One region of the Kribbella sp. NPDC031520 genome, then DNA from elsewhere that is predicted to be linked to it. Evidence: predicted binding sites of a transcription regulator. Region 1 holds the regulator's gene; the other holds the start of a gene.
What was found. The regulator HrcA, encoded in region 1, represses chaperone genes, less so after heat shock. The targets are predictions, from matches to a motif close to TTGGCACTCGNNNNNNNCGAGTGCCAA.
Positions count from the first base shown of each region.

Region 2: the regulator HrcA is predicted to act here: its motif matches at 2,379-2,405, upstream of groES (co-chaperone GroES).

Region 1 covers NZ_JBVIKS010000006.1:411,442-416,740, reverse strand. Annotated here, with positions in the region: gene ACZ5BU_RS30955 (16S rRNA (uracil(1498)-N(3))-methyltransferase) at 1-682, opposite strand, end outside; gene dnaJ (molecular chaperone DnaJ) at 688-1,830, opposite strand; gene hrcA (heat-inducible transcriptional repressor HrcA) at 1,856-2,878, opposite strand; gene ACZ5BU_RS30940 (Gfo/Idh/MocA family protein) at 2,928-4,031, opposite strand; gene ACZ5BU_RS30935 (ThuA domain-containing protein) at 4,016-4,657, opposite strand; gene ACZ5BU_RS30930 (MBL fold metallo-hydrolase) at 4,790-5,299, shown strand, end outside.
Region 2 covers NZ_JBVIKS010000001.1:1,003,101-1,008,399, forward strand. Annotated here, with positions in the region: gene ACZ5BU_RS04965 (GNAT family N-acetyltransferase) at 1-89, opposite strand, end outside; gene groL (chaperonin GroEL) at 210-1,829, opposite strand; gene groES (co-chaperone GroES) at 1,953-2,249, opposite strand; gene ACZ5BU_RS04980 (peptidoglycan-binding domain-containing protein) at 2,464-3,045, shown strand; gene ACZ5BU_RS04985 (class I SAM-dependent methyltransferase) at 3,055-4,224, shown strand; gene ACZ5BU_RS04990 (zinc-binding dehydrogenase) at 4,182-5,138, opposite strand; gene ACZ5BU_RS04995 (AraC family transcriptional regulator) at 5,193-5,299, shown strand, end outside.

The DNA.
Region 1 (5,299 bases):
CGGCAGCCACGCCGGCGGTTGAGGTTCGCAGGACTGTGTCGCCCAGTCGGATCGGGGTGGCGGCGAAGGACTTCAGCTCGGTGGGGGTGATGCCACCCTCTGGGCCCACGACCAGGACGAGGTCGCCTGTGGTGGGGACGTCGAGAGCGGCCAGCGGAACGGTGGCTTCCTCGTGGAGGACTACCGGGAGGGCAGCGGTCGCCAGGAGCTTGGTGACGTCGGCGGTGGAGGCCAGTGGGGCGATCTCGGTGAACCAGGTGCGGCGGGATTGTTTGCTCGCCTCGAAGGACCAGGACCGCCACTTGGCGAGCAGCTTCTCGACCCGTTCCGGGTTGGCGCGGAACTGGCTGCGGTCGGCGTTCCACGGGACGATCACGTCGACGCCGACCTCGGTCAGCATCTCCACCGCGAGCTCGGCCCGCTCCCCCTTCGGTACGGCCTGCACCACAACCACCCGCGGGTCCGCCGCCGGCGTACTCCCCCGCTCGTCGACGGCGACCGTCACGCCGGCCTTGGACGCAGCGACCACAGGCCCCTCGGCCCAGGCGCCGCGCCCGTCCGTCAACCGGACCCGCTCTCCAGGCCCGATCCGCCGTACGACAGCCGCATGCCGCCCCTCGGCTCCGTCGAGCACCAGTTCTTCCCCGCCCAGCTCGGCGAGGAAGAACACCGCGACACCCACGGCCGTCAGTGGGCGCCGAAGGCGTCGCGGAGGCGGCCGAAGACGGTCTTGTGGGTGGCTTGGACCTGGCCCTGGGGGCGTTCCTCGTCGCGGGCGACGGCCAGCTGGCGGAGCAGGTCGGCCTGGCTGTCGTCGAGCTTGGTAGGAGTCTCGACGATGACCTGGACGATCAGGTCGCCGCGGCCGGCGTGGCGTAGGCGCGGCACCCCGCGGGCCGACAGGGTCTGCGTCGTACCGGACTGCGTACCCGGGCGGATCTCCAGCGGAGTGGTCTCGCCTTCGAGCGTCGGCAGGTCGATCGTCGTACCGAGCGCGGCCGCCGTCATCGGGAGCGTGACCGTGCAGTGCAGGTCGTCGCCGTTGCGGGTGAAGATGTCGTGCGGCTCGACCTCGATCTCGACGTACAGGTCACCGGCCGGGCCGCCGCCCGGGCCGACCTCGCCCTGACCGGACAGCTGCACGCGCGTCCCGGTGTCGACGCCGCCGGGGATCTTGACGGTGACGGTACGGCGGGACCGCACCCGTCCGTCGCCGGAGCACTCGACGCACGGGTTCGGGATGGTGGTCCCGTAGCCGCGGCAGTTCGGGCAGGGACGCATCGTCCGCACCTCGCCGAGGAACGACCGCTGCGTGTGCGTCACCTCGCCGCGTCCGTGGCAGATCTCGCAGGTCACCGGCTCGGACCCGGCCGCCGCGCCGGACCCGCTACAGGTCGGGCACAGTACGGCGGTGTCGACCTTGAGCTCCCGCGTCGTACCGAAGGCGGCCTCGGCCAGGTCGATCCGCAACGGGATCAGCGCGTCCTGGCCGCGCCGGGTCCGCGGCCGCGGCCCGCGGGTCGCGCCGCCGGTCTGCCCGAAGAACGCGTCCATGATGTCGGTGAACGTGAACGCCTGCCCGAACCCGGCACCGCCCGGCCCGGCGCCAGCGGTCGCGAACGGATCGCCGCCGAGGTCGTGCATCTGCCGCTTCTGCGGGTCGCTGAGCACCTGGAACGCGCGCCCGATCTCCTGGAACTTCTGGTGCGCGTCCTCGGAGTCGTTCACGTCCGGGTGGTACTGACGTGCCAGTTTGCGGTACGCCTTCTTGATCTCGTCCGGTGACGCGTCACGGGTGACACCTAGGACGGCGTAGTAATCGGTGCTCATACTCCAGACCAGGGGGTTGTCTTCATCAGGATTCAGCCAGTATCTGGCTCACATAACGCGCGACGGCCCGTACTGCGCCCATCGTGCTCGGGTAGTCCATGTGGGTCGGCCCGACGATGCCGAGGGTGGCGAGCACCTCCGACTTCGACCCGTACCCGGTCGCGACCACCGAGGTGGTGGCCAGTTCCTCGTACGGGTTCTCGTGGCCGATCCGAACGGTCAGCGTCTGCGGGTTGGTCGCCTCGCCGAGCAGCTTCAGCAGGATGACGTGCTCCTCGAGCGCCTCCAGCACGGGCTTCACGTTCCGCTCGAAGTCGTCGCCGTACCGGGTCAGGTTGGCGGCGCCGCCGACCGCGATCCGCTGCTCGCCGACCTCGTCGGTGAACGCCTCGAACAGCGTGGTGACGATCGACGAGACCAGCGACCGGTCGGCCGGCGCGAACAGGTCGGGCACACTCGCCAGGGAGGCGGCCGCGTCGGTCAGCCGCTGGCCGGCGAGCGCCGTGTTCAGCCGCGACCGCAGGTCCGCGATCAGTTGCTCGTCGACGTCCTGCGGGTGTTCGACGATCCGCTGCTCGACCCGGCCGTTGCTGGTGATCAGTACGAGCAGGAGCCGGCGCGGGCTCATCGTGACGACCTCGATGTGCCGCACGCTCGACCGGTTCAGCGACGGGTACTGCACGATGGCGACCTGGCGGGTGATCTGGGCAAGCAACCGCACCGTCCGGCGGACCACGTCGTCCAGGTCGACCGCACCGGCCAGGAACGACGTGATCGCCTTCTTCTCCGCCACCGACAGCGTCTTGACCGTGCTCAGCTTGTCGACGAACAGCCGGTACCCGGCGTCGGTCGGGATCCGGCCGGCGCTGGTGTGCGGCTGGGTGATGTACCCCTCCTCCTCCAGCGCGGCCATGTCGTTCCGCACGGTGGCCGGGGAGACACCGAGGTTGTGCCGGTCGACGAGCGCCTTCGACCCGATCGGTTCGTGGGTCGCGACGTAGTCCTCGACGATGGCGCGGAGCACATCCAGCTTGCGGTCGTCCAGCACGCCCACCACCCTCTCCGGCTCCTGGCACTCCGTGGTTCGGAGTGCCAGTCTAGGCGGTCTCGGGCGAGGCTCCCAACGGAACGGGCGCCGGACGCGTCACTGTACTGACCACATCAAGCGGCTGATCCTGGACCGCGGAGTCGACGAACGACTCCAGTACGTCGAGCACGTGGTACGCCAGCTCCCCGGTCGCGCGGTGCGGTTCACCGTTCCGGATCGCCCGGGCCATGTCCGCGACTCCGACCCCGCGACCGGCCCCGGCGTATCCACCGGCGACCGGCACCTCGGTCCACTCGCGGCGCTCCGGCGTCACGATCTCGACGGTCCCGTCGAACCCGTTCGGGTCCGGCACCGACAGGCTGCCGTCCGTCCCGTGGACCTCGATCCGGGGCAGCCGCCCGGCCCAGACGTCGAACGACATCAGCACGGTGGTCAATGCGCCGGACTCGTGCTCCAGTACGCCAGTGACGTGCGTCGGCACCTCCACGTCGAACACGGTCCCGGCGCGTGGCCCGGTGTGGATCTTCCGCTGCTGTTTCGCCCGGCCCGCGCGGGCCGTCACCCGGACGACCGGCCCGAGCAGGGTGACCAAGCTGGTCACGTAGTACGGGCCCATGTCGAGGACCGGGCCGCCGCCGGGCTGGTAGTAGAACTCCGGCGCCGGGTGCCACAGCTCGTGGCCGGGGGTCACCATGAACGCGGTCGCCGCGTGCGGGGTACCGATGTCACCGCGATCGATCACCGCACGAGCCGTCTGGGTGCCGGTGCCGAGGACCGTGTCCGGCGCACAGCCGATCCGCAGGTCGTTGGCAGCGGCGTACTTCAGCAGCGGCTCCGCCTCGGTACGGTCCATGGCCAGCGGCTTCTCGCCGTACACGTGCTTGCCCGCGGCCAGCGCGGCCTGGTGCACCGCGGCGTGGGCCGCCGGGATGGTGAGGTTGAGGACGATGTCGACGTCGTCGGCCGCGTACAGCTCCTCCGGTGACAACGCGCGGATGCCCGGGTGCTTGTCGGCGATCGCCTGCGCGCGCGAAACGTCCAGGTCCGCGACGGCGACCACGTCGACGCCGGAGAGCTTCGCCAGGTGGTCCAGGTACGTGCCGGAGATGACGCCCGTACCGACGATGCCGACGCCGGTCACTTGCTCGCCCACAGCAGCCCCCGCTCGATGATCGTCCGGACCTCGGGCGTCTCCAGGTCGTCCAGCTTGTGGCCGACCGTGCAGACGAAGACCTTGCCCTCGCCCCAGGTCCGGGTCCAGATCGCCGGCATCACGGCGCCCTCGATCCACGGGTAGTCCGGGTGCGACTCGAACGTCGTCGTCGCGAGCACGGTGTTCGTCGGGTCGTAGTGGATGTAGTACTGCTCGGTGTGTACGTCGAAGTGCTTGATGCCCTCGACGATGGGGTGGTCGGCAATGATGTCCACCCGGTAGTCGGTGTACCCGTGCGGGTGCGAGATGAACTGCCCGCCGGTGATGAAGCTGTAGTCGACGTTCTTCCGGAACGAGTCCGCGATCCCGCCGTGCCAGCCGGCGAACCCGGTACCGCGCCGGATCGCCGCCTCCAGGCCCTTGAAGTGGTCGTCCTCGATCTCGCTCATCGTCACGCACTGCACGACGAGGTCGACGCCGTCCAGGTCGAGGTAGGCCGCGGTGGTGTCGGAGACCGTCACCTCGTAGCCGTTCTCCTTCAGATGCGGGATGAACAAGTCCGTCGCCTCGACCGGGGAGTGCCCTTCCCAGCCACCCCGGACCACAACCGCACGTCGTGTCGTCACACCGGCCACCCTTCGAAAGTTTCGGAGTTCCGATCGGAACACTTGCGACCTTAAGTCGGGAGGAGAGGGCTTGCCAACAGTTACTCTCACCACATGGGCTCATCAATGCGCTGGGCAAGTAGGGTCGGGCCCATGAGTTGGACGGAGCTCGGCGACCGTACGTGGGTCCGCCGGTACGACGAATGGGACCTCAACGTCGGCCTGGTCGTCGGCGCCGACGGCGCACTGGTGATCGATACCCGCGCGACCGCCGAGGAGGCCGAGCAGCTCCGCGAACACATCCGCGAGCTCACCGACCTCCCGGTGAAGTGGGTCGTCAACACCCACGCCCACTTCGACCACGTCAACGGCAACAGCGTCTTCAGCGAGGCCGAGGTCTACCTGCACGAGAACGCCGCCGCCGAGGAGAACCTGGCCGGTACGACGTTCGCCGCCGCGAAGGTCGTCGACCTCGGCGACCGCCGGGTCGAGCTGCTGTGGGTCGGCAACGCGCACACCTCCGGCGACACCGTGGTCGCCGTACCCGACGTGAACGTGTTCTTCGTCGGCGACCTGCTCGAGGAGTCGGCGCCACCGTCGTACGGCAGCGACTCGTTCCCGCTGGAGTGGCCGGACACGATCCAGGCCGTCGTCGGCATGATG
Region 2 (5,299 bases), on a different contig from region 1:
TTGATCGGATAGCCGCCTCGTTCGTGTACGGAGCGCAAGAGCTCGACACACACCGCCAGGTCGCCGTCACGCCGCTCACGAATCAGCACCCACCCATCCCACCAGATCCCACCCCGCACACCCAAAGCCGGGACCGTACATGCAGAGCACCGCCCGGCAGCGGGGCTGCCGGGCGGTGCTGGGGTGCTGTGGAACTACTGCCCTGAGGGTCAGTGACCGTGGCCGTGGCCGTGGCCGGCTGCGGCGGGCTCTTCATCCTCGGGCTTGTCGACCACCAGGGTCTCGGTGGTCAGCAGGAGTGCGGCGATCGAGCCGGCGTTGGCGAGCGCGGACCGGGTCACCTTGACCGGGTCCAGCACGCCCTGGGCCAGCAGGTCGCCGTACTCACCGGTGGCGGCGTTGAAGCCGCTGCCGGACTCGAGCTCCGCGACCTTGGCGGTCACGACGTACCCCTCGTAGCCGCCGTTCTCGGCGATCCAGCGCAGCGGCTCGACGATCGCCTTGCGGACGATCCGGACACCGGCGAGCTCGTCACCCTCCAGGTCCAGGCCCTTGTCCAGCACGGCTGCCGCGTGCACCAGGGCGGAGCCGCCACCGGCGACGATGCCCTCCTCGATCGCCGCACGGGTCGCCGACACGGCGTCCTCGATGCGGTGCTTCTTCTCCTTCAGCTCGACCTCGGTGGCCGCGCCGACCTTGATCACGCAGACGCCACCGGCCAGCTTGGCCAGCCGCTCCTGCAGCTTCTCGCGGTCCCAGTCGGAGTCGGTGCGCTCGATCTCGGACTTGATCTGGTTGACCCGGCCCTCGATGTCCTCGGCCTTGCCGGAACCCTCGACGACGGTCGTGTTGTCCTTGGAGACGACGATCCGGCGGGCCGAACCGAGCACCTCGAGGCCGACCTGGTCGAGCTTCAGCCCGACCTCGGGGGCGACGACCTGAGCGCCGGTGAGCGCGGCCAGGTCCTCCAGCATCGCCTTGCGGCGGTCACCGAAGCCCGGCGCCTTGACGGCGACCGAGGTGAAGTTGCCGCGGATCTTGTTCACCACCAGGGTGGACAGCGCCTCGGCCTCGACGTCCTCGGCGATGATCAGCAGCGCCTTGCCGGACTGCACGACCTTCTCCAGCAGCGGCAGCAGGTCCGCGATCGCGGAGACCTTGCCCTGGTGGATCAGGATGTACGGGTCCTCCAGCACCGCTTCGCCGGCCTCGGCGTCGGTGATGAAGTACGGCGAGATGTAGCCCTTGTCGAACTGCATCCCCTCGGTGAACTCGAGTTCGGTACCGAAGGTGTTCGACTCCTCGACGGTGATCACACCGTCCTTGCCGACCTTGTCGAAGGCGTCCGCGATCAGGGTGCCGATCTCGGCGTCCCGGGCGGAGATGGTGGCGACGTGGGCCATGTCGCCCTTGTCGTCGACCGGCCGGGCGGTCTCGATCAGCTTGGCCGACACGGCCTCGATGGCCGCTTCGATGCCCTTCTTCAGGCCCATCGGGTTGACCCCGGCGGCGACCGCCCGCAGGCCCTCGTGCACCAGTGCCTGCGCCAGCACCGTCGCGGTGGTGGTGCCGTCACCGGCAATGTCGTTGGTCTTGGTGGCGACCTCCTTGGCCAGTTGCGCACCAAGGTTCTCGAACGGGTCGTCCAGCTCGACCTCACGGGCGACGGTGACACCGTCGTTGGTGATGGTCGGGGCGCCCCACTTCTTGTCCAGGACGACGTAGCGGCCCTTGGGCCCCAGCGTCACCTTCACCGTGTTCGCGAGCTTGTCGACGCCGCGCTCCAGCGCGCGCCGTGCGTTCTCGTCGAACTCGAGGATCTTCGGCATGAAGAAAACCAGTCCTTTTCTGAATATCTCTCGTTGCAGGCTCGGACCCACTCCGCCCCGGACCCACTCCGCCCCGGTGCCAGAGGCCCCGGGGCGGTGTCAGTCAGGAACAGCGGGCGGACGTCACTTGCTGACGACTGCGAGGATGTCGCGGGCGCCCAGGATCAGGTAGTCCTGGCCGTCGTACTTGACCTCGGTACCGCCGTACTTGGAGTAGATGACCTTGTCGCCGACGGAAACGTCCAGCGGGACGCGGTTGCCGTTGTCGTCGATCCGGCCCGGGCCGACGGCGAGGATCTCGCCCTCCTGCGGCTTCTCCTTGGCGGTGTCCGGGATCACCAGACCGGACTTCGTGGTCTGCTCGGCTTCGAGCGGCGCGACGAGGACACGGTCCTCGAGCGGCTTGATCGTGACCGACACTTGCTGACCTCCACGGTCGATTTCGCTTGTCTGTGGCATGTGGTCGCGCTCCCCTGCCGTCGCGGGGGTCAGAGGCCGGACCGCTGGCACCCTCACACCGAGAGTGCCAACACCGAATCTAGGCCGCGATTAGCACTCGGTCAACTCGAGTGCCAAAGGAATCTCAGCAGCGGACGTACTGGCCCGGGTGACGGCACCAGTACAGAATGTTGCTATGCGGCTACCCAAGCTGTCCGGTAAGACCATCGCCGTGCTCGCGGCGGTCGGTGCGGTCGCTGTGGGAGCCGTCGCAGCCAACGCTTCGAAGCACGAGTCCCCCGCTGCGTCCGGCGCGCCTGCGGCAGCACCGAGCACGCCTCAGAAGGATCAGCCCGTCTCTCACGACGCGACCGCGGCCGAGCTGAAGGCAGCAGCCGCGCTACCGCAGTGCAGGTCGGCGAGGCTCGTACCGGTCAACCGCAGCTGGGGCATCCCGGTGCCGTCGCTTCTCGGCAGCTCCAGCACTACGTGCAACCTCATGTATGGCGACGACCCGTTCCGCGGATCCAACCGCACAGGCGACCCCGAGACCGCGATCCTGGTCCTCCAGCGCAACCTGAACTTCTGCTACGGCACCAAACTCGCCGTCGACGGCATCTACGGCAGCAAGACCCGGGCAGCGATCAAGGCGGTCCAGAGCAAGCATCACCTCGTGGTGGACGGCATCTACGGTCCCAAGACCCGCTCCGCGATGAACTGGCGCCTGTACTCGATGGCAACCCGCAGCTGGAGCGGGGGCTGTTCCAGCCCCCTCTAAAGTTGCCGCGTGACTGTCACCGCGTTGCTGGACGGGCCGGGCGCCGAGGTGCTGGCCGCGGCCTGCACCGAGTTCCGCCCGGGCAACGAGCTACAGCTCGTGGAGAAGCTCAGGCGCCAGTACGACGCAACGCTCGTCACGGCTGCGGTCACCCAGGCCGCACTACGCCACCGGGCTGTAGCCAAGTTCGGACCGGATGCGGAGCGCATGTACTTCACACCGGACGGTCTGGAGCAGGCCACCCGCACCACCGTCGCCACCCATCGTGCCAACCGACTCGCGACGACCCTGCCTGGCGCCAGTGTCGTCGACCTGGGCTGCGGTATCGGCGGCGATCTCATCACCGCAGCACGCGCCGGACTACGGGTCACTGGCGTAGAACGCGATCCAGAGACAGCAGCCACCGCCCGCGCCAACCTGTCCGCGCTGGAGCTGCCAGGCGCCGTACTGGTAGGTGAGGCCGAGTCGACAGACCTCACGCCGTACGACGTCGTGTTCGCGGACCCGGCTCGTCGTGCCGACGGGCGACGCGTGTTCGACCACAACGCCTACTCGCCACCGTGGTCGTTCGTGACGGGTCTGCTCGAGCGGACCGCCTGTGTGAAGGTCGCGCCGGGCATCCCGCACGACGCGATCCCCGATGGCGTGGAAGCAGAGTGGATCAGCGACGCCGGCGAGGTGAAGGAGGCAGCCCTCTGGTCGGGGCAGCTCTTCACAGGTGTCTCTCGTCGCGCCACGCTGCTACCGGGCGGAGTCAGCGTCACGGACGCACCGGAAGCCGACAGCGGGCCGGTAGGGCAGTACATCTACGAGCCGGACGGCGCTGTCGTCAGGGCCGGTCTCGTCACCGCGGTCGCCGCGGCGGTCGACGGGTGGCTGCTGGATCCACGCATTGCTTATGTGACGTCAGCGACGTACGTCCCGACTCCACTGGCGTCTTCGTACGAGGTGCTGGAAGAACTGCCCTACAAGGAGAAGGCGTTGCGTTCCTGGGTGCGTACGCGAGGCATCGGGACGTTGGAGATCAAGAAGCGTGGGGTCGACCTCGACCCGGCGCAGCTACGCAAGAAGCTCGCGCCGAAGGGCTCAGCGAACGCGACCTTGATCGTCACGCGGATCGGCCGGGACGCGGTCGCCTACTCCTGCCGCAGGGTGACGACCACCTTGCCGGTCGCCTGATCGTCCTCCATGTAGCTGTGCGCCGCCGCGATCGCGTCCAGCCTGAACACGCGATCGACGTTCGGCCGGTAGACGCCGGCCTCGACCTCGTCGACGATCCGCTGCAGTACGTCGGACCGTCCCCGCATCGTCTCGCTGTGGAAGGCGGTCAGCCGGGTCCCGGTCGGGATCATCGCGATCGGCTCGAACGCCTCGATCAGCCAGCCGCTGAGCGATCCCGCCACGCAGACCGTTCCACCGCGCCGTACGACCTGTAGCGAATCCACCGCCGTCCGCGCGCCGACCAGATCGAGTACGTAGTCCGGTCCGTCTGGCCAGACGTCGAGCACGGATCCGTCGACCAGCACGTGGTCGGCCGTGAGCCCCGCGGCCTTCCGTGCCTGTCGCGTGGTCACCGCGGTCTCCACGCCGTGTCCGGCTGCGATCGCGGCCGCGGCCATCCCGACGGACGACGTACCGCCGCGGATCAGCAACCGCCCACCGCGCTCGATCCCCAGGGCGTCCAGCGAACCCTGGGCGGTCAGGTACGTCTCGGGCAACGCGGCCAGCACCTCCCATGGCAACTTCGAGTCGAGCGGCATCAACGTTGCGTTGGGCAACAACGCGTACTCCGCGTACCCACCGTCGTACGCGCGGCCCATCTCGCCCATCACCGCCGCAACTGTCGTCCCCTCCGGTACGGCGGGATCCGTCGAGACCTCGACCACGCCGACACACTCGATCCCGAGCACCCGTGGAAACACCACCGACGGCGAATGCCCCTGCCGGGTGCGCAGCTCCGACCGGTTCAGCCCGGCGCCGTACACCCGGACCAGGCTCCATCCGTCCCGAACCACCGGCACCGGCAACTCCCGAATCTCCAGCACCTCCGGGCCGCCCGCCCGTACACACACCGCCGCACGCATCGTCGTCATGCGTCCACTCTCGCCGCCGGACGCGCTGGCCGACCACCGATAGAATGCCAAGCTATGCCCGTTGGCCGCCAACCTGTCCGATCGAAGCTCTTCCCGTCCGCGGGCGCCCACCAGTGGGACTCCGGCGGCATCAGCCCGGTCCACACCCACGACGAGGGACA